DNA from 4 places in the Streptomyces sp. NBC_00523 genome. Region 2 is predicted to be linked to each of the others. Evidence: riboswitches for the same ligand, from Rfam matches in the RefSeq annotation. Region 2 holds a riboswitch; each other region holds the start of a gene.
The links. Region 2 has a riboswitch for cobalamin ahead of OHS17_RS22700 (ribonucleoside-diphosphate reductase subunit alpha). Riboswitches for the same ligand answer to the same signal wherever they lie in the genome.

Region 1 (6,803 bases), 4.3 Mb from region 2:
TGGGCCGGTGGAACGCGGCGGCGGGCCCGGCGCTGCGCGGGGTCGAGGCGCACGCCTGCCGGCAGGCGGCCGAGGCGTACGCGGAGGCGGTCGAGGCGCTGCCCGCCGGGGCGGACCGGGACCGGCTCGGCGAGCTGGCCCGGCTGTTCGCCCTGGGCCGGGTCGCGCGCGACAGCGGGAACCTCCTCGCGGCCGGGCACCTGAGCGCCGGTCAGGCGGAGGCGCTGACGGACCACACCGAACGGCTCATCGAGGCGGTGGCCCCCCACCTCCCGGAGCTCGCCGACGCCTTCGCCCTCCCCGAGGAGATGCTCGCCGACTGGCCGATCACGCGCGCCGGATACGCCGAGGCGTACGACGATCCGGACGCCCACTGGCACACGGCGGCGGGCCGGTGAGGGGCACCCGGGCGCACCGCGCGGCACGGGCCGTACAGGGGCTCGGGGCGGGGACCGTCCTCCTCGTCTACTGGACGAGCGTCGCTCTGTTCGCGCGGTGGTGCGGGGCGCCCCGGACGGGCGTTGGTGAATCGGTTCGCCGCAAGGCGTAACCGGAGCGACGCTGCTCAGTTGTTCCGGCGTCGGGGCCGTGCGCGCCGACGCCGGACACCCCACCGGATGGACCTGAGGAAAGGAAGACCATGAGCACGATCCACCCCCACATCACCGACGTTCTCAGCCGTACCTTCAAGGTGCCCGTGGCCGAGATCCTTCCGGATTCCACGTTGGACAGCCTGGACATGGACTCCCTCGCGGCCGCCGAGTTCGCCGTCGTCCTCCGGGAGACCACCGGGGCCGAGCTGGACACCGGCACCCTCACCCGGGGCACCACCCTCGCCGAGCTCACGGCGCACCTCCACGCGTCGGCCGGCGCCCGATGAGGACCCCGGCCATCGCCGTCACCGGGCTCGGCATGATCACCCCGGTCGGCAACGACACCGAGTCCACCTGGGACGGGGTGTGCGGCGCCGTGAGCCCGGCGCGCACCATCCCCGCGCTCGCCGGGTGCGCGATCGACTTCGCCTGCGTGGTAGACGGCATCGACCTGGACGCCGAGATCGGCCGCCGTACGGCCTTCCGGATGGGCCGGTACGTCAAGTTCGCGGTCCTGGCCGCCCGGGAGGCCGTCGCCGACGCCGGGCTCGACCCGGCCGGCTGGGACGGCAGCCGGGTCGCGGTCGTCGTCGGCACCAGCAGCGGGGGCTCCGCGCACCTCACCGACCAGGCGCTCGTGCTGGAGCGGCGGGGCCCCGAGGCGACCTCACCGGCCGGGGTCCTGCTGACGATCCCCAACATGCCCGCCGCCGAGATCGCGATCGAGATGCGGGCCACCGGCCCCAGCATGGCGCCCTGCACGGCCTGTTCGTCCGGCGTCACCGCGCTCTCCGTCGCCCGCGACCTGCTGGCCACCGGGCAGTGCGACGTGGCCATCGCGGGGGCGACCGAGTCGACGGTCTTCCCGATCGCCATGACCGGCTTCGCCCGGTCCGGGGCCGCCGCCCTCGCGGACGGCGACCTGTCCCGGCTCAGCCGGCCCTTCGCCGCCGACCGGGCCGGACTCGTCATGGGCGAGGGAGCCGCGGTCATGGTGCTGGAACGCGCCGCCGACGCGGAGGCCAGGGGCGCCGAACCCCGGGCCCTGCTCGCCGGGACCGGCGCCACCACGGACGCCCACCACCCCACCAGCCCGCACCCCGACGGCCGGATCGCCCGGGCCGCCGTCGAGGCCGCCCTGCGCGACGCGGGCTGGCGGGCCGACGAGGTGGAGCACGTCAACGCGCACGGCACCGCGACCGTACGCAACGACGCCGCCGAGGCCGCGCTGATCAGCCGGGTGTACCCGCACCGTCCACCCGTCACCGCGCCCAAGGGCGTGCTCGGGCACTGCATGGGCGCGGCCGGGGCGATCGAGGCGGGGCTGACGATCCTCACCCTCCAGCGCGGGGTCGTCCCGCCGGTCGCCAACCTGGACGCGCCCGCGCCCGGGTTCGACATCGACTGCGTCACGAAGGTGCCGCTGGTCCGGCCGGTCCGCCGGGCCGTCAGCCATTCCTTCGGCTTCGGCGGGCACAACGCGGTGGTGGCCCTGGAACGTCCATGAGCCCCTGGGGGCGGCTCTGAGCTGCGCGGACGCCCGTGATAGCTTCCCGGGAGCCAGTCGAACTCCACGTAGGGGTCAGGGAATCCGGTGCGAATCCGGAACTGACGCGCAGCGGTGAGGGGGACGGGCGGGGCCACGGCCACTGGGAGACCCGGCGTCTCCCGGGAAGGCGTCCCGCCCGAACGAACCCGAGTCCGAAGACCTGCTGGCGACCGCCGCCCGGGACCGGGCGGCGGACCGTACAGCGGGCCCCGCGCATGGGCCCAGAGACGCCGAGGTACCCCGTGCCGCCGATATCCGGCCCCGCCCGTTCCGCCGCCCTGCTCACCGCCGCGCTCCTGCTGCTGACGGCCTGCGGGGGACCCCCCTCCGGCAAGGCCGACGCGGCGGGCAGGGCGGACGGCTATCCGGTCACCCTCAAGAACTGCGGGCGCACCGTCACCGTGGACGCCGCACCCCGCCGCGCGGTCTCCGTCGACCAGGGCACCACGGAGATCATGCTCTCGCTCGGCCTCCAGGACCGGATGGCGGCCACCGCCACCTGGACCGATCCGGTGATGAAGGGCCTGGAGAAGGCCAACGCGGGCGTGGAGCGGATCGCCGACAACCGCCCCTCGTCCGAGAAGGTCCTCGACCAGGAGCCCGACTTCGTCGCCGCCGACTTCGAGTCGACCCTCGCCAAGGGCGGCGTCGCCCCGCGCGAACAGTTCGAGAAGCTGGGCGTCCCCACCTATGTCGCGCCCGCCGACTGCACCGCCAAGGACAACACCAAGGACGGCGACGGCGTCCGCACCGGCGCGCTCACCATGGACAGCGTGTACGCCGAAGTGAACGACCTGGCCCGCGTGTTCGGCGTGCCCGAGCGCGGCGAGAAGCTGGTCGCGCGGCTCCGCGACCGTATCCGGAAGGCCACCGACGGCATCGACGGATCCGGCACCTCCGTCATGTACTGGTTCGCCAACTCCGAGTCCCCCTATCTGGCGGGCTGCTGCGGGGCGCCGGGCATCATGACCCGGGAGCTGGGCCTGAAGAACGTCTTCGACGACACGCGCGACGAATGGCCCCAGATCAACTGGGAGACCGTCGCCGACCGGAACCCGGACGTCCTCGTCATCGGCGACCTCACCCGCAAGTCGCAGACCGCCGAGAGCGCCGCCGGGAAGATCGCCTTCCTGGAGTCCAACCCCGTCACGAAGAAGATGGACGCCGTACGCCACAAGCGCTACGTCCTGCTCAGCGGCCAGGCCATGAACCCGACCATCCGCACGGTCGAGGGCATCGAGCTGGTGGCCGCCGGGCTGCGCGACTTCGGACTCACGGGGTGACGGCCACCGACCGGCCCACCGCCCCGAGCAAGAAGGCCCCGGGCGAGAAGGCTCCGGGCGAAAAGGTCCCGGAAGCCGCCCGCCCCCGGGCGCGCGGCCTGCGCGACGGCCTCCTGTGGACCGGCGGCCTGCTGCTGCTCGCCCTCTCCGTCGCGGTCGCGGTCACCATCGGACCGGCCCGGATCTCCGTCGTGGACGTCTGGTCCGCCGTCGCCGCCCACCTCGGCATCGGCGAGGCCCGGCTCAGCCCGATCCGCGACGGCATCATCTGGAACCTGCGCATGCCGCGTACGCTGCTCGCCGCCGTCTGCGGGGCCGGGCTCGCGGTCTGCGGGACCGTCATGCAGTCCCTGCTGCGCAACCCGCTGGCCGACCCGTTCGTCCTCGGCGTCTCCTCCGGCGCGTCCACCGGCGCGGTCCTGGTCGTCGTGCTCGGCGTCGGCGGGGGAGCGGTGACGCTGCCGGCCGGGGCCTTCATCGGGGCGCTCTGCTCCTTCGCCCTGGTGATGCTGCTCAGCCACACCCTGGGCGGCTCCACCGACCGGGTCGTGCTGTCCGGGGTCGCCGCCATGCAGCTGTTCTCGGCGCTGACCTCCTTCGTCGTCATGACGGCCGCCGACGCCGAGCAGACCCGCGGGGTGCTGTTCTGGCTGCTGGGCTCGCTCGGCGGGGTCGGCTGGACCGACGTCTGGGTCTGCTCCGCCGTCCTCGCCGTCAGCCTGCTCATCTGCCTGGGCCATGCCCGTACGCTCGACGCCTTCGCCTTCGGGCAGGACGCGGCCGCCGCCCTCGGCGTGAACGTCGCACGCGTCCGGACCGTCCTGCTCTGCACGACCGCGCTGCTCACCGCCGCGCTCGTCAGCTCGGCCGGGGCCATCGGCTTCGTCGGGCTGGTCCTGCCGCACGCCGCCCGCGCCCTCACCGGCTCGGGCCACCGCAGACTGCTGCCGGTCACCGCGCTCACCGGGGCCGTCTTCCTCGTCTGGGTCGACACCCTCGCCCGGACCGTCCTCGACCCCCAGGAGGTCCCGGTGGGCGTCGTCACCGCCCTCATCGGCGTGCCCGCCTTCGTCGCCGTCCTCTACCGCACCAGGCGGCCCGCATGACCGGGACCGGAACGACGGCCGAGGGCCTGCGGGCCGAACGGGTCGTCCGGGAGGCAGGCGGACGCCTCCTCCTGGACGGGGTCACCCTCGCCCCGGAACCCGGCACCACCGTGGGCCTGATCGGCCCCAACGGCTCCGGCAAGTCCACGCTGCTGCGCATCCTCGCCGGGGTCCTCGCCCCGCACACGGGCGTCGTCACCCTGGACGGCGAACCGCTGCCCGCCGTCGGCCGGCGCGCCGTGGCCCGGCGCGTCGCGGTCGTGGACCAGCACGCCGCCACCCAGGACGAACTGAGCGTCCTGGACGTCGTACGCCTGGGCCGCATCCCGCACCGCCGCGCCTGGGCCGCCCCGACGGGCGAGGACGCTGCGGCGGTGGACGAGGCGCTGGAACGCACCGGGCTCACCGGCCGCCGCGACCAGTCCTGGCACACCCTGTCCGGGGGGGAGCGCCAGCGCGTCCAGATCGCCCGCGCGCTCGCCCAGCGGCCGCGCGAACTCCTGCTGGACGAACCGACCAACCACCTGGACATCCAGCACCAGCTGGAACTGCTCTCCCTGGTCGCCTCGCTCCCGCTGACCGCCGTCGTCGCCCTGCACGACCTCAATCTGGCCGCCATGTTCTGCGACCGGATCGTGGTGCTGAGCGGTGGCCGGGCGGTCGCGGGCGGGACTCCCGCGCAGGTCGTCACCGAGGAACTGATCGAGGAGGTCTACCGGGTGCGGTCGGTCGTCACCCCGGACGGCCCGCAGGGGCGGCCCTCGGTGCGCTTCCTGCCCTGACGGGCCCGGGCACACGAGAGGGCGGGCCCGTCGGCGGGCCCGCCCTTCGCCTGTGGTGCGGTGCGGCAATCATGCCGACGGGGGGTCAGCGGTGGCGTCCTCGGCCCATGTCGCCGCCGGTGTCCTTGCCACCCATGTCCTTGCCGTCCTTGGTGGTGCCGTCCGCGTAGTCGATCTGCTCCTTGCGCAGCTCGGCGGAGACCTCCTTCTGCTCCGTCACCCTCTGGGTTTCCATCCGGACGCGCTCGACCGGGACGGTCTCCTTGCGCATCGTGGCGCGCTCCGCGTGCAGGGTGACCTCCACGTCCTGCTCCGTCAGGTCGCCCGCCCGCGTCGTCTTGTCGCCCGGCTGCAGCGGCTCACGGACCACCCGTACCTCCTCGTGCGAGACCGGCACGCTGCGCGTGACGTTCTCGGTGACGACGTACTTGTGCAGGCGGGCCCTGCCGCTCTCGTACTCCTCGGTGCCGATGTGCAGCTGCTCCTCGGAGCGGATCATCTCCTCCTTGCCGCCCAGGTCGGCCCCGGACCGCTGGGCACCCGCGCCGGCCCCGGCCAGCGGACGTCCCGCGCCCGTGCCCGTGGCCTCGGTGTCCCGGTGCCTGCCGGTACCGGCCGTCTGCGTGCGGTCCTTGCCGGAGGTGCCGGCCGCGCCCATGGCCCCGGCCCCTGCTCCGGCGCCGGCCGCCGCGCCGGTCCCGGCCGCGCCCATGGTGCCGGTGCCCGTGGTGGTCGGTGCCCCGGTCCCGGAACTGTCGCCCAGATTGCCCCGGGTGTTCCTGGTCAGGCCGTAGTGCCGGTACAGCTCCTCCTCCTCCGACACGGACAGATGTGCGTCCGCGTCCACCCGGGGGGCTTCCTTGACCTGGTCCTTGCCGTGGGAGATGTGCAGGTCGGAGCCCACTCGACGGGCTCCGGCGAGAGGCACGAAACTCTCCTTCATGCCGAACAGGCCGGTCTTCACCGTGATCCAGTCCGGGCGGCCGGTGCTGTCGTCGACATACACGCGGCCCACGTTGCCGATCTTCTCGCCCTCGGTGTCGTACACCGTCAGGCCGTCGAGCTCTCCGGAATCCGTGAAACCGTCAGCGGCTCCCATATCCGAATCCTCCTCGCCCGGGCGCGTCCTGTGGGTGGGTCCAGCAGAGAAGGCGCGTCCGGATTCCATCGCGCCTCACCCGGATGGACGCTGCAACCGCCCGGCCACCGGGCGCGGCGCGCGGCATCTGCCCCGGACCGCTGCAGCCCCCGCCTCACACGGCTGCGCGGCTCTCGCGCCCGTTACGCCATCCGGGTGAACGGACCGGGCCCCGGACGCCCCGGTCCCGGCACATATGATCAACAGGACCACGCCGACCGGCGTCCAGCCGCGCCACCCGGGGGTGCCCCATCCGTTCCGTACGCATCCGGCTCCCCGCCCAACGCGGCGAACTGCTCGCCCGGCGCGAGGACGGCGCGGAGCTGCACCACCTCGTGTGGCGGCTGGGACC
Region 2 (6,803 bases):
CAGCGCCCGGACGAACTGGTGGCGCAGCGCCGCCGCCGTCCCGAAGCCGGTCCGGTCGGCGATGGTGTCGATGGTTTCGTCCGATGTCTCCAGGAGGTGCTGGGCCAGCAGGACGCGCTGGCGCAGCAGCCAGCGGTACGGAGTGGTCCCGGTCTCCTGCTGGAAGCGGCGGGCGAAGGTACGCGGCGACATGTGGGCCCGGTCCGCGAGCTGTTCGACGGTCATCTCGCGGTCGAGGTGGCGCTCCATCCAGGCCAGCGTGTCGCCCACGGTGTCGCACCGGGTGCGCGGCAGCGGCCGCTGGATGTACTGCGCCTGCCCGCCGTCCCGGTGCGGCGGCACCACCATCCGCCGGGCGATGGTGTTGGCGGCGGCGGGTCCGTACGCCTGGCGGACCAGGTGCAGGCAGGCGTCGATCCCCGCCGCCGTCCCCGCCGACGTGGTGACCGGCCCGTCCTCCACGTACAGCACGTCCGGCTCGACGGCGGCCTCGGGGAAGCGGCGGGCCAGGTCGTCGGCGTGCCGCCAGTGCGTGGTGCAGCGGCGGCCGTCAAGCAGCCCGGCCGCGCCCAGGAGGTACGCCCCCGAGCAGACGCTGAGCACCCGGGCGCCCCGCTCCACGGCCCGGCGCAGGGCGTCCAGCACCTCCTCGGGGAACTCGCGGTCCCCGAAGCGGCTGCCGGCCGGTACGGCGACGAGGTCGGCCTCCTCCAGCCGGTCGAGACCGTAGGGGGTGCTGATGGTGAACCCGGCGTGGGTCCGCAGCTCGGGCCCCTCGCCGGAGACCACCGCGAAATCGTGCACCGGCAGGCCCTCGTCGCTGCGGTCGAGGCCGAACACCTCGCAGAGCACGCCGAGTTCGAAGGGATGGACGTCATCGAGCATCAGGGCGGCGACATTGTTCAGCATGGACCCAGTGTGGCAGTAATTCGATGCCCTATGACAGTCCTGCCACTGCCGCTTCCTCGCCGGAACGAGGACAGTAGAGGCATGAACACATTCCAGAACTTCCTCGGCATTTCCGCACTTTTCGTCCTCGTCCTGCTGCCGGCGCTCATCGGTGCCGCCCGCGAGCGCCGCATCGACCGCGAGCTGCGCGAAGCGGAACAGGACCGGAGCACACGCCCACCGCGAACGGCGGACGCCGCGCGGCCGGTGGGGGCCGCACGGCGTCCGTACGTCAGAAGCTGGGCGAGGATCTAGCCCTTCCGCCTAGAAGTCGTCGTCGAAGCCGACCGTGCCCTCGACAGCCACCTGGTACGCCGACGGGCGCCGCTCGAAGAAGTTCGTGAGCTCCTGGACCCCCTGGAGCTCCATGAACGAGAACGGGTTCTGCGATCCGTACACCGCCGGGAAACCGAGCCGGGTGAGCCGCTGGTCGGCGACGCACTCCAGGTACTCGCGCATCGACTCGGTGTTCATGCCGGGCAGCCCGTCGCCGCACAGGTCGCGGCCGAACTGCAGCTCCGCCTCGACGGCCTCCTTCAGCATGTCGGTGACCTGCTGCTGGAGGGCGTCGTCGAAGAGCTCCGGCTCCTCCTTGCGGACCGTGTCCACGACCTCGAACGCGAAGTTCATGTGCATGGTCTCGTCGCGGAAGACCCAGTTGGTCCCCGTGGCGAGGCCGTGCAGCAGCCCGCGCGAACGGAACCAGTACACGTACGCGAAGGCGCCGTAGAAGAACAGCCCCTCGATGCACGCCGCGAAGCAGATCAGGTTCAGCAGGAAGCGGCGGCGGTCCGCCTTCGACTCCAGCCGGTCGATCTTCTCCACCGAGTCCATCCAGCGGAAGCAGAACTGCGCCTTCTCGCGGATGGACGGGATGTTCTCCACCGCCGCGAACGCCGCCGCGCGGTCGTCCGGGTCGGGCAGATAGGTGTCGAGCAGCGTCAGATAGAACTGGACGTGCACGGCCTCCTCGAACAGCTGCCGCGACAGATACAGCCGCGCCTCGGGGGAGTTGATGTGCTTGTACAGCGTCAGCACCAGGTTGTTCGCGACGATCGAGTCACCGGTCGCGAAGAACGCCACGAGGCGTCCGATCAGGTGCTGCTCGGCGGGCGTCATCTTGGCGAGGTCCGCCACGTCCGAGTGGAGGTCCACCTCCTCGACGTGCCAGGTGTTCTTGATCGCGTCCCGGTAGCGCTCGTAGAAGTCCGGGTAGCGCATCGGCCGCAGGGTCAGTTCGAAGCCCGGGTCGAGCAGGTTCTTTGAAGCGGGGGTGTCGGTGCGGAGCGCCGTCGTTGAGGGGCGGTGGTCGGGCGACGGGTGGGCGGCGGTCATTACTGGCAGGCCTCGCAGGACTCGGGGTTTTCCAGGGAGCAGGCGATGGCGTCCGCGTCGGGCGCCTGCGCCTGCTGTACGGGGATGGGGGCGGCGGCCGCCGCCTGGCCGGACGCGGCACGGGCGATCCGGGTCGCCGGACGCGACCGCAGGTAGTACGTCGTCTTCAGGCCCTGCTTCCAGGCGTACGCGTACATCGAGGAGAGCTTGCCGATCGTCGGCGTCTCCAGGAACAGGTTGAGCGACTGGCTCTGGTCCAGGAACGGCGTACGGGCCGCCGCCATGTCGATCAGGCCGCGCTGCGGGATCTCCCACGCGGTGCGGTACAGCGCCCGCACGTCCGCCGGGATCCAGGCGAAGCCCTGCACCGAGCCGTTCGCCTCGCGCAGCGCCTCACGCGTCCGCGCGTCCCACACGCCGAGCCGCTTCAGCTCGTCCACCAGATAGCCGTTGACCTGGAGGAACTCCCCGCTCAGGGTCTCCCGCTTGAAGAGGTTCGAGACCTGGGGCTCGATGCACTCGTAGACGCCCGCGATCGAGGCGATCGTCGCGGTCGGGGCGATGGCCAGGAGCAGCGAGTTGCGCATCCCGGTCGTCGCGATCCGGGCGCGCAGCGCGTCCCAGCGCTCCGGCCAGTTCAGCTCCGCGTCGTAGTGGTCGGGGTGCAGCACCCCGCGCGCGGCCCGGGTCTCGGACCAGGCGGGCAGCGGGCCGGACCGCTCGGCGAGGTCGCAGGACGCCTCGTACGCGGCGAGCATGATGCGCTCGGCGATCTTCGTGGAGAGCGCCCGGGCCTCGGGGGAGTCGAACGGCAGCCGCAGCTGGAAGAAGACGTCCTGGAGACCCATCGCGCCCAGGCCCACCGGCCGCCAGCGGGCGTTGGAGCGCCCGGCCTGCTCGGTCGGGTAGAAGTTGATGTCCACGACCCGGTCGAGGAAGGTCACCGCGGTCCGCACGGTGGCGTCCAGGCGCTCCCAGTCGATCGAGCCGCCGTCCACGAACGCGCCGAGGTTGACCGAGCCGAGGTTGCAGACGGCCGTCTCGCCGTCGTCGGTGACCTCCAGGATCTCGGTGCACAGGTTCGAGGAGTGCACGACCCTGCCCGGCTCGGCGGTCTGGTTCGCCGTGCGGTTGGAGGCGTCCTTGAACGTCATCCAGCCCTGCCCGGTCTGCGCCAGGGTCCGCATCATCCGGCCGTACAGCTCACGGGCCGGCATGGTCTTGCGGGCCAGGCCCTTCGCCTCGGCCGCCCGGTACGCGGCGTCGAAGTCGTCGCCCCACAGATCGGTCAGCTCGGGCACGTCCGCCGGGGAGAACAGCGACCAGGTCCCGTCCGCGTCGACGCGGCGCATGAACTCGTCCGGGATCCAGTGCGCCAGGTTCAGGTTGTGCGTGCGGCGCTGGTCCTCGCCCGTGTTGTCGCGGAGCTCCAGGAACTCCTCGATGTCCGCGTGCCAGGTCTCCAGGTAGACCGCGGCGGCGCCCTTGCGGCGGCCGCCCTGGTTCACGGCGGCGACGGAGGCGTCCAGCGTCTTGAGGAACGGCACGATGCCGTTGGAGTGCCCGTTGGTGCCCCGGATCAGGGAGCCCCGGGCGCGGATGCGGGAGTACGAGAGGCCGATGCCGCCCGCGTGCTTCGACAGCCGGGCCACCTGGTGGTAGCGGTCGTAGATCGAGTCCAGCTCGTCCAGCGGCGAGTCCAGCAGATAGCAGGACGACATCTGCGGGTGGCGGGTGCCGGAGTTGAAGAGCGTCGGCGAGGACGGCAGGTAGTCCAGCCGGCTCATCAGCCCGTACAGCGCCGCGACCTCGTCCAGCGCCCGCTCGGAGGTGTCCTCGGCGAGCCCGGCGGCGACCCGGAGCATGAAGTGCTGGGGGGTCTCGATGACCTGGCGGGTGATCGGGTGGCGCAGCAGGTAGCGGCTGTGCAGGGTGCGCAGCCCGAAGTACCCGAAGCGGTCGTCCGCCCCGTCCGCGAGGGACCGCTCGACCAGGGCGTCCAGGGCGGTGGCGTGCAGCGTGACGAACTCGGCGGTCCGGTCCGCGATCAGGCCCTCACGGTGGCCCACGGCGACCGAGGCCGAGAACGAGGTGGCGCCCTGCCCGGCGGCCTCGTCCGCGACGGTCCGGGTGAGCAGCCGGGCGGCGAGGCGGGAGTAGGCGGGGTCCTCGGAGATGAGGCCCGCCGCGGCCTCGGTGGCCAGCGAGCGCAGCTCCGCCTCGTCCGACCGGGCGTTGCGGCCGCGCAGGGCGGCGGCGGCGACGCGGCCGGGGTCGGTGTCGGGCAGGTCGGCGGTGAGGTCGGTCAGGGTCCGCAGCAGTGCGGTGCCCGGTCCGTCGCTCTCGGTCCCCGCTGCTTCGGCCGCTGAAACCGGATCGGCTGGCGCGATGGTCACGTGGTGCTCTCCCTCGCTCGGCTCTGGGCCGGCGGGGAGCGGGGGCAGCCGGGCAGGAGCGGGCCCGGCCGGGCGGCACTCCGTGCGGCGTCCACCGGCCCATCCACGAGGCCCGGACGTCTGGGCATCCGGTTCGGTCGAGCCGGATGCGCCGTCGGCAGGTCCTCGGACTCCACGGGTGCGCGAAAGCACACCGATCACACCGTTGCGGGACAGTTCCGGATTCGCACCGGATTCCCCTGCGGCGACAGCGAGCACGAGCATACATGTGGGGGCCGCCCTGTCGGGCAGCCCCCACATGTTGTGTCGCGAGGCGTAAAGGTGTGCGGTCAGTGACCGCCCGGGGCTCCCGCCGTGGCCGGCGGCAGCTTCTCCTGGACGCCCGCGTCGCCCACGTCCGCGGTGTAGTCACCCGGAGAGGTCTCGTCGGTCCCGGCGGGGGCCTTGACCGCGTTCAGGACGAAGGTGAGGACGATGACGACCACGACGTTCAGCACGAACGCGGTGAGGCCGATGTAGCCGATCTCACCGAGGCCCGGGATCTCCTTGGAGGACCCGCCGAAGTGCTTCTGCGTCGGGCTCGCGACCCCGTACGCGGCAGCCGTACCGTAGATCATGCCGACCGCCCAGCCGGCCAGCAGCGCCCAGCGGTGGAACCACCGGGTGAACAGGCCGCCGACCAGGGCCGGCATCGTCTGGAGGATCCAGATTCCGCCGAGCAGCTGGAAGTTGATCGCGACGGTCTTGTCCATGGTGAGGACGAAGGCGAGCGCGCCGACCTTGACCAGCAGCGACACCAGCTTGGAGACCTTGGTCTCCTGCTCGGGCGTCGCGTCCGGCTTCAGGAAGTCCTTGTAGATGTTGCGCGTGAACAGGTTCGCCGCGGCGATCGACATGATCGCGGCCGGCACCAGGGCGCCGATGCCGATCGCGGCGAACGCCACCCCCGCGAACCAGTCGGGGAACATGTTTTCGAACAGCTGCGGGATGGCCAGCTGGCCGTTGTCCACCTTGACGCCGGCGGCGATCGCCATGAAGCCGAGCAGCGCGAGCAGGCCCAGCATCAGCGAGTACAGCGGCAGGATCGTGGTGTTGCGGCGGATCACCTCACGGCTGCGGCTGGAGAGCGTCGCCGTGATCGAGTGCGGATACATGAACAGCGCCAGGGCGGACCCGAGCGCCAGGGTCGCGTATCCCCACTGACCGGCCGCGGCGGGTGCGAGGCCGCCCGCGCCCGCCTTGGTGAACTTGTCCTGGGCGGAGGCGAAGATGTCGTCGAAGCCGCCGAGCTTGATCGGGATGTAGATGATCGCGACGGCGATGACCAGGTAGATCAGCCCGTCCTTGACGAACGCGATCAGCGCGGGCGCCCGCAGCCCCGAGGAGTAGGTGTACGCGGCGAGCACCGCGAACGCGATCAGCAGCGGCAGGTCCTTGACGAACCAGTTGGTGTTCTCGCCGCCGCCGACGCCCATCACGTCCAGCACCGCCTGGATGCCGACGAGCTGGAGCGCGATGTACGGCATGGTGGCGAGGATGCCGGTGACCGCGACGGCCAGCGAAAGACCCTTCGAGCCGAACCGGCCGCGGACGAAGTCCGAGGTGGTGACGTACCCGTGCTTGTGCGAGACCGACCACAGGCGGGGCAGGAAGGTGAAGATCAGCGGGTACACCAGGATGGTGTAGGGCACCGCGAAGAAGCCGGCCGCGCCCGCCGCGTAGATCGCCGCGGGTACGGCGACGAAGGTGTACGCGGTGTAGAGGTCGCCGCCGAGCAGGAACCAGGTGACCCAGGTGCCGAACGACCGTCCGCCCAGGCCCCATTCGTCGAGCGTGGCCTCGTTCTCGGCCTTGCGCCAGCGGGCGGCCAGGAAGCCCATGACCGTGACGGCCAGGAAGAAGAAGATGAAGACGCCGAGCGCGACGCCGTTCACGCCGTCCTTCATGCCGACGCACCCCCCTTGCGGGCGCGCTGGTCACGCTGCCACAGCTTGTACGCGATCATGGTGAGCGCGGTGGAGATCAGCACCCAGAGCATCTGGTACCAGTAGAAGAACGGGATGCCGATGAAGGCCGGGTCGACCTTCGCGTACGAACTCACCCAGAGCATCGCCACGAACGGCG
Region 3 (6,803 bases), 1.8 Mb from region 2:
GCGCGTTCCTCGTTCATGCCAGGCTCAATCAAGGCCTGGCGGGCGCGTTGATGGTCGAGGAGCCGGTCGCGCTGGGGCTCGACTGCCATCAGCTGATCCTGGACACCGCAGCCGGTCTTCTTGCCCAGGCTCAGCGGCGGGGCACGGCACGCGCCGACCTGACCGCCGACGACCTGATCCACCTTGTCGTCGGGATCGCGCTGTCCACAGCTCGCAGCCACGACGCGCAACAGCCCGACCGGCTGCTCGCTCTGATGCTTGACGCCACGTACGGGACACCTCGGAACGAGTGATTGCAGCGATACGCTCGGCGCTGCAACTCGTACCCGCCTGCGCCCTCCTGGGCATCGAGGCGCACTGTCCTACTGCCCCTTCGACAGTTTGCGCGCGATGTGGCCGAGGGCGGCGAGCTCGTCGGGTGTGAGGCGGTCGACGAAGTGCCGGCGCACGGAGGCGACGTGGTGGGGGGCGGCGTCCCGGAGTGTTTGCCGCCCGGTGGAGGTGAGGACGAGCAGGCAGCCTCGGCCATCGGCCGGATCGGGGGCGCGGCGGATGAGGTCGCGGGCCTCCATGCGGGAGGCGTGCCGGGACAGGCGACTGCGCGACCAGCCCATCTTGGTGGCCTGCTCGTGCAGCGTGCTGGTGCCGTCCGTTCTTTCGGACAGGGTGCTGAGCACCTCGTAGTCCGGCTCGGAGAGCCCGAGGGCGGCCAGGTCGCGCGCGGTGCGGCCCTGGACGGCGGTGACCATACGCAGGTACGCCCGCCAGTCGCGCTCCTCGTCGAGGGTGAGCCAGTCACCGGGGGAGCCGCTTTCCTTCTTCGTTGACATGTAATCAATCTACCGGCTAGCTTCGTTTACATGACAACGAAAACTCTGCGCGTCCTCGTGCTGGTCTGCAGCACTCGCCCCAACGCGCTCGGCCCCGCCGTCGGGCGCTGGCTGACGGACGTACTCGCGCCGAGTTCCGAGGCGCTCGGGGTGGAGCTTGTCCCCGTTTCGATCGGCGACCTCGACCTGCCGTTCCTGGACGAGGAGGAGCATCCCTCCAGCGGCATCCATCGCCACGAGCACTCCCGCCGCTGGAGCCGGATGGTCGACGAGGCCGACGGCTTCGTCGTCGTGACGCCCGAGTACAACTACGGCATGCCGGCGACGCTGAAGAACGCCCTGGACTACCTGGGCCCCGAATGGGCCTGGAAGCCGGTCGGCTTCGTCAGCTACGGCCATACCTCGGCCGGCACCCGCGCGGTTCAGCACGCCAAGCAGGTCGTGAGCACCCTGCGACTGGTCCCCCTCGGGGCCACCGTCGCGCTGCGGATCGCGGAGGCGACGGGCGGCAACGGTCTGGAACCCGCTCCCCACCACGCGGACGCGGCGCAGGGGCTGCTGGCGGAACTCGTCCGTCTCGCTCATGCCCTGAACCCGATGCGTGAGCGCGAGCACCCGGCATCCGTCCAGGGACCACTCCCCGGCTCGTACGCACGTCGGCTCGGCCCGCACGACGCCCCCGAAGTCACCGTGCTGCAGCGTTGCTGCTGGACGGAGGAGGCACTCGCCAACGAGACGCTGGCCATCCCCGCACTCCACGAGTCACCCGCCGACATCCGCGCGTGGCTGGCCGACTGGCACACGATGGGCCTGTGGCGCGACGGCCGGCTCCTGGGCCTGGTCCGCACCCGACGCGACGGAAGCGACCTCCACATCGGGCGGCTCGCCGTCGCTCCCGACCTGCGCGGACGCGGTATAGGCCGCTGGCTGCTGCGCGCAGCCGAGTCGGTCGAGGAGGGCTGCACCCGGATCGTCCTGTCCACCGGCGCCGCCAGTCACCGCAACCTCTCCTTCTACCGGCGCCAGGGCTACGCCCGCGTCGCCGGCCTTCGCGAGGACGGCGACGTCAACTTGGCGAAGCCGGTCCGCGCCTGAGCATCCGTCCGCACACCCAGCCGGCCCAGGCAGGGACCCAACGCTCCCTCAGACGTGAAAACCCCAGCTCACCGCACCCGCCCCCGCGGCTTCAGTCCCACGTCCGGCAACGCCGGAGCCGGGATCGGCGGTCCGTCATAGCCGTGTACGGTGCCGAATCGGTCGCCGGACATCCAGTCCTCGCGGGCCCGGGCGATCTCGTCCTGGGTCCTGCCCACGAAATTCCACCACATGATCAGCTCCTCCTCGAACGGCTCGCCGCCCAGGAGCATCAGGCCCGCGTCGGACTCCGCGCGGAGCGGGAGTTCCGTGCGGCCGCAGCCGAGGTAGAGCATGGAGCCGGGGAGGACCGGGACGCCGTCGACCTCGGCCTCGCCGGACATCGAGAGCACGGCGTACTCGAAGTCGGGGTCCAGGGGGAGCCGGGCCTGCGCGCCCCGGGTCAGAGTGAGGTCGGCGCCCACGATCGGGGTGTACGCGGTGCCGGGAGAGGTGGCGCCGTCGAGGTCGCCCAGGATCACGGTGGCCGTGAGGCCGGGGGCGGTGACCGTGGGCAGGTCGCTGTGGTGCTGGAAATGGGGCTCGGTGAAGCGGTGCGCGTCCGGGAGCGCCACCCAGAGCTGGGCGCCGTGGAGCAGCGCGGCGTGCTGTTTGGGGCTCTCCTCGGAATGGCTGATCGCGCGGCCGGAGGTCATCAGGCCCAGTTCGCGCGGGCGGACCGTCTGGAGGCTGCCGAGGCTGTCGCGGTGCAGGACCTCGCCCTCGTGCAGCCAGCTGACGGTCTGGAGGCCCATGTGCGGGTGCGGCGGCACCTGCATCCCGGGTTCGTCGGCGATGTCGTCGGGGCCGTAGTGGTCCACGAAGGCCCAGGCGCCGACCATCCGGCGGCCCAGGTTGGGCAGCAGCCTGCGGACCTCGGTGGACTCGCCGAGCCGCACCTTGCGCGGGGCGAGCAGTTCACGTACGGGCTCCGCGACGACGAAACCGCGGCCTCCGCAGACGGTGGGGACGGCCTGGCGATCGAGATTGCTCATGGCGCTCAACCTATTCCGCTGCGGGGCGAGGGCGGGTGGCGCCCACGCCGGACAATTAGTGGAATGTTAAACCACCTGTCGGTGTTGTGCGGATCGGACACCCGCCCGACCGAGGAGACGACATGAGCGACAGCTACTACGAGTTCGGCACCGCCGCCGAGCGCTGGGAGCGCGCGGGGTTCTTCTTCGACGCGAAGGAGTACACGACCGCGGCCCGCATCCTGGACGGACTCGTCGCGGAGGTCCCGGAGCAGGTCGCGCCCCGGCTGCTGCTGGCCCGCGCCTACTACCACTCGGCGAGCCTCGGGCGGGCCGAGACGGAGCTCCGTGCGGTTCTGGAGCGCGACCCGGTGGAGCACTACGCCCGCCTGATGCTCGGCCGGACCCTGGAGCGCCAGGGGCGGCAGAGCGAGGCGGACACGCAGCTCCGGCTGGCCGCCGCGCTGTCCGGTGACCTGGGGTCCGCGTAGAAGTTGGGTATTCCAGGTGCCCGGCCCCAGGGCCCCGTGATACTTCACAGGACCATGACCGACCTTGAAACGCCGCGCTTGGTCCTGCACCCGATGACCCCCGCCGAAGCCGAGCGCGTCGCGGCAGGTTCGCCGCCGGCCGGGGCGCGCTGGGCTCCCGGCTACCCCTCCCCCGGTGAGCGGGGAGCCGCCGCGCGCCACCTCGCGACCTGCCTGGCCACCGGTGATCCCAGCCCCTTCGGTTCGTACGAGATACGGCTCCGCGCCGACGGTGTGGTCATCGGCGGCATCGGCTTCCACGCCGCGCCGGACGAGCGGCGCAGCGTGACGATCGGCTACGGGTTGGTGGAGTCGGCGCGCGGACAGGGTTACGCCTCCGAGGCGCTTCGGGCGCTGCTGCGTTTCGCCCGGGAACAGGGCGTCGTCCGGGTGCGCGGGGACGCCGACACCGGCAACATCGCCTCGCAGCGCGTCATGACGGCGGCCGGGATGCGCCGGGTGGACGAGGACGCCTCGCTGAAGTACTACCTGGCCGAGTGGACGGCGTAGAACGGGCGGAGCCCGCCGGGTGATCACCCGGCGGGCTCCGCCCGTTGCAGCGCGTCCGCGGCCGTCAGCCCACGGCGGCGGCGGTCCGGTTCGCCCGGCCGTCCGCGAGCGCCTCGGCCCTCGGCACCAGCAGGCGTTCGGTGAGGTGGCCGAAGAGCAGGCCGAAGGTGGTCCACAGCGTGGCCTGCACCGCGAGCGTGGCCAGCCGGAACTGCCACAGCAGGGTGGCCGGGAAGTCCGCTCCGACCTCGTTGAACGAGGGCAGGAAGACATAGGCGAGGGCGATCAGCAGCAGGTAACCGGCGGCTGCCACGACCGTCGCGTTCCAGTTGCCCAGGCGGGGCGCCAGCCGCTTGCCGACGATGACGGCGGCGACCGCGAGCAGCACGCTGAGGGCCACCATCAGGAAGAACAGCGTGGTGCGTTTGCCGATGGTGTCGGGGTTGCCGACGGCCGGCGGGTTGGCCGGGTACTTCAGGAACGGCACGAGGTACACGCTCACCAGCGCGGCGCCAGCGATCAGCGCGGCCGTGGCGCGCGGGCCGAACCGGCCCATCCGCCCCAGCGCGTAACAGAAGACGAGCGCGGCGATACCGCCGACCGCGACGCCGAAGACGAGCACACCGGTGGCCAGGCCGGCGGTCGACTGCATGCTGCGGCTGACGAGTTCCTCGGCGGCGCCGTGGTCGTGGCCGTGGGCGCTGTGCGCGGCCTCTTCGAGCGCGATGGCCGCGTCGACCCTGGACTCGCCGAGGAAGTAGGCGACGAGCAGCGCGAGCGCGCCCGCGACCAGTCCGGCCAGCATGCCGCGGACCAGCAGGGCTCTGACAGATATGGAGTTCATGAGGGATTCCCCTGGATCAGCCGGTCGGTCAGTGGCAGGGGAAGCCGAGGAGGTGGCGGCCGTCGTGGACCCACTCGTGGACGCCCTCGCCCGAGATGACGGCCGTGGCGCCCTGCTCGGCGCCGACGAAGTAGAGCAGGACCAGCATGAGGATGCCGAAGAAGACCGCCCAAGGGGCAATGGCCTTCAGGGAGATGGGGGTGATGGCGGATGCGCCGGTGGCGGGGGCAGCAGTCTGCGCCATGGCAGAACCTCCTGTGGGAACACGCGTCCCGATCGTGGTGCCTGAGACGAAGGTGCTGGGTCTGACTTCCCGCGTGCGCGGGTACACAGTGGCGCGACCGTGCCGGATTCTCACCGGACTTCCTTCACACCCTCGTCATGTCGCCGCGACCATACCCCCTGGGCACCGGGCACCGCCATGCCCCTTACAAGCGGTCCGCGCGGCCCGGATGCCATGGTGTGCTTGGCCGTGGGGCCCATGTTCGGGGAGTTGAGGGTGGTAGTGACGGTACGGGTGATGTTGATCTCACCGGCGATGAACGCGGCACTGCGCGAGGCCCGGTTCGCCGGCGACGCCGCGCTCGACGCGTCCGGCGTGCGGGCGGCCCGGCTGGCCGCGCCCCACGTCCCGGACGCGGACCGGCTGGTGCACGGGCCGTCCGAGCGGTGCGCCCGGACGGCGGAGGCGCTGGGGCTGCGCTCGGTGACCGAAACCGCCGTGCGGGACTGGGAGTTGGGGCGCTGGTCGGGTGCCCGACTGGACGAGGTGGGCGCGCGGGAGCCGGAGGGGGTCGCGGCCTGGCTGGGCGACCCGTCGGCCGCCCCGCACGGCGGCGAGTCGCTGCTCGGCCTGTGCGCCAGGGCGGGGGCCTGGCTCGACTCGCTGACCGGTGAGGGCCGGGTGCTGGCGGTCGCCGAACCGTCCCTGGTGCGCGCGGCCGTGGTCCACGCGCTGGGGCTGCCGCCGCAGGTGTTCTGGCGCCTCGACGTCGCCCCGCTCACGCTGACGGAACTGAGCGGGCGCTCCGGGCGCTGGAACCTCCGCGTCGGGCGCGCGCTCGCGGACCGCGAGGGCGGCGGGGAGGGCGACCGGGGTGCGCCCTGAGCCGGATGGTGCAAGAACTGTTGTCCGTCCCTGAGCCTTGACACCCCGATGGTTCACTTCTTAAATCACGTAGTGAACTAAAGCACCATCATCCCCCCACGTGATGGCCATGCCCCCACTTGTCATATGCATGACGCATCACATGTCCCCGTCCCGCACGGGAAGGAACGTTCATGAACTCCCCCCACCGGGCCAGGCGTCTCCTGGTCCCCGCTCTCTCCGTACTCGCCCTGGTCGCCACCACGTCCGGCCTGGCGTCGGGCGCCCCCAGGCAGCCGGAAACGGTCTCCGCCGCCGCGACGTCGTTCTCGGACGAGTTCGACGGTCCGGCCGGTTCGGCCGTGGACGGCAGCAAGTGGCAGATCGAGACCGGCGACAACGTCGACAACCACGAACGGCAGTACTACACCTCCGGCAACAACAACGCCGCGCTCGACGGCCAGGGCCATCTGGTCATCACCGCGCGCAAGGAGAACCCCTCCAACTACCAGTGCTGGTACGGCACCTGCGAGTACACCTCCGCGAGGCTGAACACCTCCGGCAAGTTCACGCAGACCTATGGCCACGTCGAGGCTCGTATGAAGATCCCGCGCGGCCAGGGCATGTGGCCCGCCTTCTGGATGCTCGGTGACGACATCGGACAGGTCGGGTGGCCCAACTCCGGTGAGATCGACGTCATGGAGAACGTCGGCTTCGAACCCTCCACCGTGCACGGCACCCTGCACGGGCCCGGCTACTCCGGCTCCGGCGGCATCGGGGCCGGCTACACCCTGCCCGACGGCCAGGCCTTCGCCGACGACTTCCACACCTTCGCCGTCGACTGGGCCCCCGACTCCGTCACCTGGTCGGTCGACGGAAACGTCTACCAGCACC
Region 4 (6,803 bases), 3.3 Mb from region 2:
AGAGTGTCGTCGGGGCCGTGGAAGATCAGCGTCGGGACGTGCAGGGTCGCCGGCAGCGAAGTCTCCAGGAGCCCCGTGCCGTGCAGTCCGGTCTGGCCCTGGGCGGCGCGCACGGCCAGCGGCAGCAGCGCGGCGGGCACCCCGCGTGCGGCGGCCAGGCCGCGCAGGGTGTCGGTCCAGTCGAGCACGGGCGAGTCGAGGACGAGGCCGGAGATCCGGTCGCGGAGCGCGGAGCCCACGCAGGCGTGCAGCGCCATGGACGCGCCGGTGGACCAGCCGTACAGGATGACCTGCTCGGCGCCGTTGCGGACGGCGAAGCGGATCGCGGCGTCCAGGTCACGCCACTCGGACTCGCCGAGGTGGCCGAGCCCGTCCGGGGAGCGGGGGGCGCCCGGGTCGCCCCGGTAGGCGAGGTCGAGCACGGGCAGCTGTTGGCCGTGCAGGAAGCCGACGAGGTTCAGCGGGTGCTCGCGGGTCGCACCGATGCCGTGGACGGTGATGACCCAGGTGGGGCGGGGCGCCGGGACGTACCAGGCGGGCAGTTCGCCGAGCTCGCCGGGGATCCGCACCTCGCGGAAGGCCAGACCGAGCGCGCTGCCGGGGTCGCCGCTGTACACCTGGGGCGTGAGGCGGACCTTGTCGCCGGGGGCGAGGATGCCGTGGTCGACGCGTTCCAGCCGGCGCACGACGGTGTCGGCGGCCTGGTGGGCCCGGTCGATCACGGGGCCGACGACGGCGTGGACGTCCTTGCCGGTCAGCCCGTACGTGCCGGGGCGCAGCGAGGTGAGGGACCGGGTCAGGGTGACCTGCCCGGCGGCCGTCGCGTGGACGGTGAGTTCGCGGTCGGCGGGGAGCGGTCGGCCGGGCGGCGTCTTGAGGGCGACGTCGCCGGCGAACCGGCCGGCCGCGACCGCTGCCGCGCCGGCGCCGATGAGTGTGGTGACGGCCGCTGCCGTCGCGGTAACCGGGCGCACACCCTCAGTGTCGGGGTCCGGGCGCCTCGATGCCAGCGGGCAGGGCCGTCCGGTGCCGCCTCAGCCTTGTTGCCCGTATCCCTTCAGGGCCTCCAGGACCTCGCCGAGCTGGTCCTCCGACAGCAGGGCCGGGGTGCGGCCGGGTACGGCGCTCGCGGTGAGCCAGACGCGGCAGAGCCATTCGAGCTGGGCGGTGCGGTCGTACGCCTCGTCGAGGGTGGCGCCGTAGGTGGCGGTGCCGTGGTTGGCGAGCAGGCAGCCGGTGCGGTCGCGGAGGGCGGTGAGCATGTTCGCGGCGAGTTCGGGGGTGCCGTACCGGGCGTAGGGGGCGACGCGGACCGTGCCGCCGAGCATCGCGGCGGCGTAGTGGACGGAGGGGACCTCGGTGACGAGGGTGGAGACGGCGGTGGCGTGGACCGCGTGGGTGTGCACAACGGCCTTCGCGTCGGTGTTCCGGTAGACGGCGAGGTGGAGGGGAAGTTCGCTGGTCGGGGCCAGTGTTCCGAAGGTCTGGTTGCCTTCCGGATCGACGCCGGTCAGGTCCTCGGGGCGCAGCCGGTCGTACGGCACTCCGCTGGGTGTGACCAGCACCGTGTCGCCGACCCGCAGCGAGACGTTTCCGGAGGTTCCGACGACCAGCCCCTCGGCCGCCGTGCGGCGCGCCGCGGCGACGACCGCCTCCCATCCACGGGCCATCTCGTCGTGCCGTCCGTCACTCATCCGAAGATCCTTTCCGGGCCCCGTCCGGCCGCCGCCCAGGGGGTCACCGCAACGCCCTGCTCAGTTCATCTTCTGTTCACTCAAGTTGCCTACGTTCCACGTGCCAATGACGTCGAACGATTGCCTGGGTAAATGGAACACATCACGCTGCTGCTCGCGATAGTGATCGTGACAGCTCTAGTGTTCGATTTCACGAACGGTTTCCACGACACCGCCAACGCGATGGCCACGACCATCTCGACCGGCGCACTCAAACCCAAGACGGCGGTCGCGATGTCCGCCGTTCTCAATCTGGTCGGCGCGTTCCTGTCCGTGGAGGTCGCCAAGACGATCTCCGGCGGGATCGTCAACGAGGACGGCCTCAGAACCGAGGTCATCTTCGCGGCGCTCGTCGGCGCCATCCTGTGGAATCTTCTGACCTGGCTGGTCGGGCTCCCGTCCAGCTCCTCCCACGCACTGTTCGGCGGCCTCATCGGCGCCGCGGTGATGTCCGCCGGCTGGTCGTCGGTCAACGGCGGCACCATCGTCACCAAGGTGCTGCTGCCCGCCGTCGCCGCCCCGATCGTGGCCGGTGTGGCCGCGCTCCTGGCCACCCGGCTCACGTACCGGATCGGCGGCAAGATCCGTAACGACGCCCAGGAGAAGGCGACCGCCAAGGGCTACCGGGCGGGGCAGATCGCCTCGGCCGGGCTCGTCTCGCTCGCCCACGGCACCAACGACGCGCAGAAAACGATGGGCATCATCACCCTCGCCCTGGTCACCGGCGGCGTCCTCTCCCCCGGCTCCAACCCGCCGGTCTGGGTCATCGTCAGCGCCGGTCTGGCCATCGCGCTCGGCACGTACCTCGGCGGCTGGCGCATCATCCGCACCATGGGCAGCGGCCTGACCGAGCTGAAGCCCCCGCAGGGCTTCGCCGCCCAGACCAGCGCGGCCACCGTCATCCTGGCCTCCTCGCACCTCGGCTTCTCCCTCTCCACCACGCAGTCCTGCTCCGGGGCCGTGATGGGCGCGGGCCTCGGCCGTGCCGGGGGTGTGGTCCGCTGGTCCACCGCCACCCGGATGTTCGTCGCCTGGGGCCTGACCCTGCCGGCCGCCGGTCTGGTCGGTGCGGGTGCCGAGTTCCTGACGAAGCAGGGCACCTGGGGCGTCGTGGTCGTCGCGGCCCTCCTGGTCGCCGGTTCCGGGGCGATCTGGGTGCTCTCGCGCCGCAAGCCCGTCGGCCACGGCGATGTCGCACCGGGCACCGAGGACACGGCTCCGGCCGAGCCCGCCGGTGTCGTCACCCAGGCCATCGCGGCCGTGAGCCCGCCGCCCACCGTGGCGCACGACCTCGCCGCCACCATTCCGGCGCCCGCCGCTCCCGTCGCCGCCGATCCGGCCCGACCCGCCACGGTCTGACAGACCCCGGTACTCCGGTAAAGGACACCCCGTATGAACATCGACTGGGCAGCTCTGGGCACCGTCTTCGGCGTCTCCCTCGTCACCACCGTCGCCCTGGTGGGCCTCTTCACGCTCGGCATCGTCGGCCTCTCCAAGCAGCCGGAACCGGCCGCGCAAGGCGGTCCGGCGGGAGGCTCGCTGCTGCTGGCGCGCGCCGGGGCGTACGTCTGCTTCGGGCTGTGCGCGGCGGCGGTCGCGTACGGCATCCATCTCATCGTCGCCTGACGCGACACCCCTCCCTCGGGCCGGACGCACCTCGTGCGCGTCCGGCCCGATGTGCGTCCGCCCACACCCCGCCGTCGCAGGTCAACGGCGAGTTGACGGGCGTTCGCGGGGCGTGGTGGACTGCCGGAGCCATTACGGCGACAGCAGAGGAAGCCGGTGCGAATCCGGCGCGGTCCCGCCACTGTCACCGGGGAGCGGTCCCCCACCGCACGTCACGGTCCGCGCGAGCGGGCTGGAAGACCGGGGGAATCCGCCGATCCGGAAGCCAGGAGACTCCTGTCGCCGTCACGTCGAACCAGGGCGCGGACCCTGAGTGAGGACATATCGCCATGCCCGGCTGCCGTGCGCCCCTCTCCCCACAGCCTCTGTCGGCGGACTCCGGTACGGCCGGCTGAACCGTGCGTGCCGATCGCATCTACGCGTACGGCGCCACCGCCGGCCTGATCGGCGACCTGCTGCTCGGTGACCCCCGCAGGGGCCACCCGGTCGCCGCCTTCGGGCGGGCCGCCGCGGCCGTCGAGGACCGGCTCTGGCGCGACCACCGCGGCCGGGGCGCCCTGCACACCCTGATCTGCGCCGGGGGCGCCGCCGGGAGCGCCGCGCTCGCCGCCCGCGCCCTGCGCCGCCACCCCGCCGCGTCCGTGGCCCTGACCGCTGCCGCCACCTGGTCCGTCGTCGGCGGTACGTCGCTGGGGCGCGAGGCCCGGGCCATCGGCGGGGCGCTCGCCGCGGGGGACGTCGAGCTGGCCCGGGAGCGGCTGCCGCACCTGTGCGGGCGCGACCCGCAGGCGCTGGACGGCCCCGGGATCGCGCGCGCCGTCGTGGAGTCCGTCGCCGAGAACACCTCGGACGCCGTGGTCGGCGCCCTCGTCTGGGGCGCCCTCGCCGGGGTCCCCGGGCTCGTCGGCTTCCGCGCCGCCAACACGCTCGACGCGATGGTCGGCCACAAGTCGCCCCGCCACCTGCGGTACGGCTGGGCCTCGGCCCGGCTGGACGACCTCGCGGGCTGGCCCGGCGCCCGGCTCACCGCCCTGCTCGCCGTGGCCTCCGGCGGCCGCCCCCGGGAGGCGGTACGGGCCTGGCGGGCGGACGCCGCGCAGCACCCGAGCCCCAACGCGGGGCCGGTGGAGGCCTCGTTCGCCGGGGCGCTCGGCGTACGGCTGGGCGGGACCCTCGCCTACGGCGGCCGGGTCGAACACCGGCCCGTGCTCAACGGGGAGGCCGGGCGGGCGGTGGAGACCGGGGACATCGAGCGCGCGGTGCGGCTCTCGCGCCGGGTGGGCGTGCTCGCCCTCGGCGTCACCGTGGCCGCCCGGCTGGGCGCGGGGGCCCTCGCGCGCCGGGCCCGGACACCCCACGGATCCCGTACTGCTGGACGGAGAGCGATATGAGCGGCGGACTGCTGGTCGCCGGGACCACATCGGACGCGGGCAAGAGCGTCGTCACGGCGGGCATCTGCCGCTGGCTGGTGCGCCGGGGCGTGAAGGTCGCCCCGTTCAAGGCGCAGAACATGTCGCTGAACTCCTTCGTCACCCGCGAGGGCGCCGAGATCGGCCGGGCCCAGGCGATGCAGGCCCAGGCCGCCCGCGTCGAGCCGACCGCACTGATGAACCCGGTGCTGCTCAAGCCCGGCGGCGACCGCTCCAGCCAGGTCGTCCTGATGGGGCGGCCGGTCGGCGAGATGAGCGCCCGCGGCTACCACGGCGGGCGGCAGGAGCAGCTGCTGTCCACCGTCACGGACTGCCTGGAGCAGCTGCGGAGCACGTACGACGCGGTGATCTGCGAAGGCGCGGGCTCGCCCGCCGAGATCAACCTGCGCCGCACGGACATCGTGAACATGGGCATCGCCCGCGCCGCGCGCTTCCCGGTTGTGGTGGTCGGGGACATCGACCGGGGCGGGGTCTTCGCCTCGTTCTTCGGCACGACCGCGCTGCTCGCGCCGGAGGACCAGGACCTCATCGCGGGGTATCTGGTCAACAAGTTCCGGGGCGACGTCTCGCTGCTTGAGCCGGGGCTCGACATGCTGCGGAATCTGACGGGCCGTCCCACGTACGGGGTGCTGCCCTTCGCGCACGGGCTCGGCATCGACGAGGAGGACGGGCTGCGGGTGTCGCTGCGCGGCACCGTACGCGAGTCGACGGTCGCCCCGCCGCACGGCGAGGACGTCCTGCGCGTCGCCGTGTGCGCGATCCCGCTGATGTCGAACTTCACCGATGTGGACGCGCTGGCCGCCGAACCGGGCGTCGTCGTGCGGTTCGTGGACCGGCCGGAGGAGCTGGCCGACGCCGACCTCGTCATCGTGCCCGGCACCCGGGGCACGGTGAAGGCGCTGGCCTGGCTGCGCGAGCGCGGGCTCGCCGAGGCGTTGCGGCGGCGCGCCGCCGAGGGCCGGCCGGTGCTCGGGATCTGCGGCGGCTACCAGATCCTCGGCGAGCACATCGAGGACGAGGTCGAGTCGCGCGCCGGACAGGTCGACGCGCTCGGCCTGCTGCCCGTGCGGGTCCGCTTCGACCGCGAGAAGACGCTCGCCCGGCCGGTCGGCGAGGCGCTCGGTGCGCCCGTCGAGGGGTACGAGATCCATCACGGCGTCGCCGATGTGCGCGGCGGCGAGCCGTTCCTGACGGACGGCCGGGGCACCCCGCTGGACGGCTGCCGGTCCGGTGCAGTCTGGGGCACGCACTGGCACGGCTCGCTGGAGAGCGACGCCTTCCGCCGCCGGTTCCTGGCCGAGGTCGCCCGGCTCACCGGCCGCCGCTTCGTGCCCGCGCCCGACACCTGCTTCGCCGCGCTGCGCGAGGAACAGCTCGACCGCCTCGGCGACCTGATCGAGGAACACGCGGACACCGACGCGCTGTGGCGGCTCATCGAGTCGGGCGCGCCGTCCGGTCTGCCGTTCATTCCGCCCGGAGCGCCCGCCATGCCCGTCAAGGAGGCCCTGTGAGTACGCCCTACCCCTTCACCGCCATCGTCGGCCAGGACGACCTGCGGCTCGGGCTGCTGCTCAACGCGGTCAGCCCGGCCGTGGGCGGGGTCCTGGTCCGCGGCGAGAAGGGCACCGCCAAGTCGACCGCCGTGCGCGCGCTGGCCGCGCTGATGCCGGAGGTCGCCGTCGTGCCGGGGTGCCGGTTCTCGTGCGACCCCGCCGCGCCCGACCCGGCGTGCCCGGACGGCCCGCACGAGGACACCTCCGGCGTGTCGCGGGCGGCGCGGACCGTGGAGCTGCCGGTCGGCGCGTCCGAGGACCGGCTCGTCGGGGCGCTCGACATCGAACGGGCCCTCGCGGAGGGCGTGAAGGCCTTCGAACCCGGCCTGCTCGCGGACGCGCACCGCGGAATCCTGTACGTGGACGAGGTCAACCTGCTCCACGACCATCTGGTGGACCTGCTGCTCGACGCGGCGGCCATGGGTGCCTCGTACGTGGAGCGCGAGGGCGTCTCCGTACGG

Region 1: another riboswitch for cobalamin. It lies ahead of OHS17_RS03000 (ABC transporter substrate-binding protein); the one in region 2 lies ahead of OHS17_RS22700 (ribonucleoside-diphosphate reductase subunit alpha).
Region 3: another riboswitch for cobalamin. It lies ahead of OHS17_RS30610 (CbtB domain-containing protein); the one in region 2 lies ahead of OHS17_RS22700 (ribonucleoside-diphosphate reductase subunit alpha).
Region 4: another riboswitch for cobalamin. It lies ahead of OHS17_RS07325 (cobalamin biosynthesis protein); the one in region 2 lies ahead of OHS17_RS22700 (ribonucleoside-diphosphate reductase subunit alpha).

Annotation. Positions count from the first base shown of each region.
Region 1 covers NZ_CP107836.1:623,140-629,942, reverse strand. Annotated here, with positions in the region: gene OHS17_RS03015 (acyl-CoA dehydrogenase family protein) at 1-398, shown strand, start outside; gene OHS17_RS03010 (acyl carrier protein) at 641-880, shown strand; gene OHS17_RS03005 (beta-ketoacyl-[acyl-carrier-protein] synthase family protein) at 877-2,100, shown strand; cobalamin riboswitch at 2,138-2,324, shown strand; gene OHS17_RS03000 (ABC transporter substrate-binding protein) at 2,385-3,425, shown strand; gene OHS17_RS02995 (FecCD family ABC transporter permease) at 3,422-4,531, shown strand; gene OHS17_RS02990 (ABC transporter ATP-binding protein) at 4,528-5,313, shown strand; gene OHS17_RS02985 (PRC and DUF2382 domain-containing protein) at 5,399-6,412, opposite strand; gene OHS17_RS02980 (adenosylcobinamide amidohydrolase) at 6,718-6,803, shown strand, end outside.
Region 2 covers NZ_CP107836.1:4,954,889-4,961,691, forward strand. Annotated here, with positions in the region: gene OHS17_RS22685 (GlxA family transcriptional regulator) at 1-909, opposite strand, end outside; gene OHS17_RS22690 (hypothetical protein) at 991-1,203, shown strand; gene OHS17_RS22695 (ribonucleotide-diphosphate reductase subunit beta) at 1,213-2,283, opposite strand; gene OHS17_RS22700 (ribonucleoside-diphosphate reductase subunit alpha) at 2,283-4,679, opposite strand; cobalamin riboswitch at 4,819-4,943, opposite strand; gene mctP (monocarboxylate uptake permease MctP) at 5,009-6,625, opposite strand; gene OHS17_RS22710 (DUF3311 domain-containing protein) at 6,622-6,803, opposite strand, start outside.
Region 3 covers NZ_CP107836.1:6,782,803-6,789,605, reverse strand. Annotated here, with positions in the region: gene OHS17_RS30645 (TetR/AcrR family transcriptional regulator) at 1-293, shown strand, start outside; gene OHS17_RS30640 (MarR family winged helix-turn-helix transcriptional regulator) at 363-830, opposite strand; gene OHS17_RS30635 (bifunctional NAD(P)H-dependent oxidoreductase/GNAT family N-acetyltransferase) at 861-1,925, shown strand; gene OHS17_RS30630 (pirin family protein) at 1,994-2,959, opposite strand; gene OHS17_RS30625 (tetratricopeptide repeat protein) at 3,082-3,429, shown strand; gene OHS17_RS30620 (GNAT family N-acetyltransferase) at 3,484-3,978, shown strand; gene OHS17_RS30615 (CbtA family protein) at 4,043-4,822, opposite strand; gene OHS17_RS30610 (CbtB domain-containing protein) at 4,851-5,066, opposite strand; adenosylcobalamin (AdoCbl) riboswitch at 5,112-5,203, opposite strand; gene OHS17_RS30605 (histidine phosphatase family protein) at 5,343-5,930, shown strand; gene OHS17_RS30600 (glycoside hydrolase family 16 protein) at 6,104-6,803, shown strand, end outside.
Region 4 covers NZ_CP107836.1:1,621,003-1,627,805, forward strand. Annotated here, with positions in the region: gene OHS17_RS07305 (alpha/beta hydrolase) at 1-974, opposite strand, end outside; gene OHS17_RS07310 (class II aldolase/adducin family protein) at 1,035-1,694, opposite strand; gene OHS17_RS07315 (inorganic phosphate transporter) at 1,827-3,092, shown strand; gene OHS17_RS07320 (hypothetical protein) at 3,126-3,359, shown strand; cobalamin riboswitch at 3,507-3,634, shown strand; gene OHS17_RS07325 (cobalamin biosynthesis protein) at 3,758-4,750, shown strand; gene OHS17_RS07330 (cobyric acid synthase) at 4,747-6,300, shown strand; gene OHS17_RS07335 (putative cobaltochelatase) at 6,297-6,803, shown strand, end outside.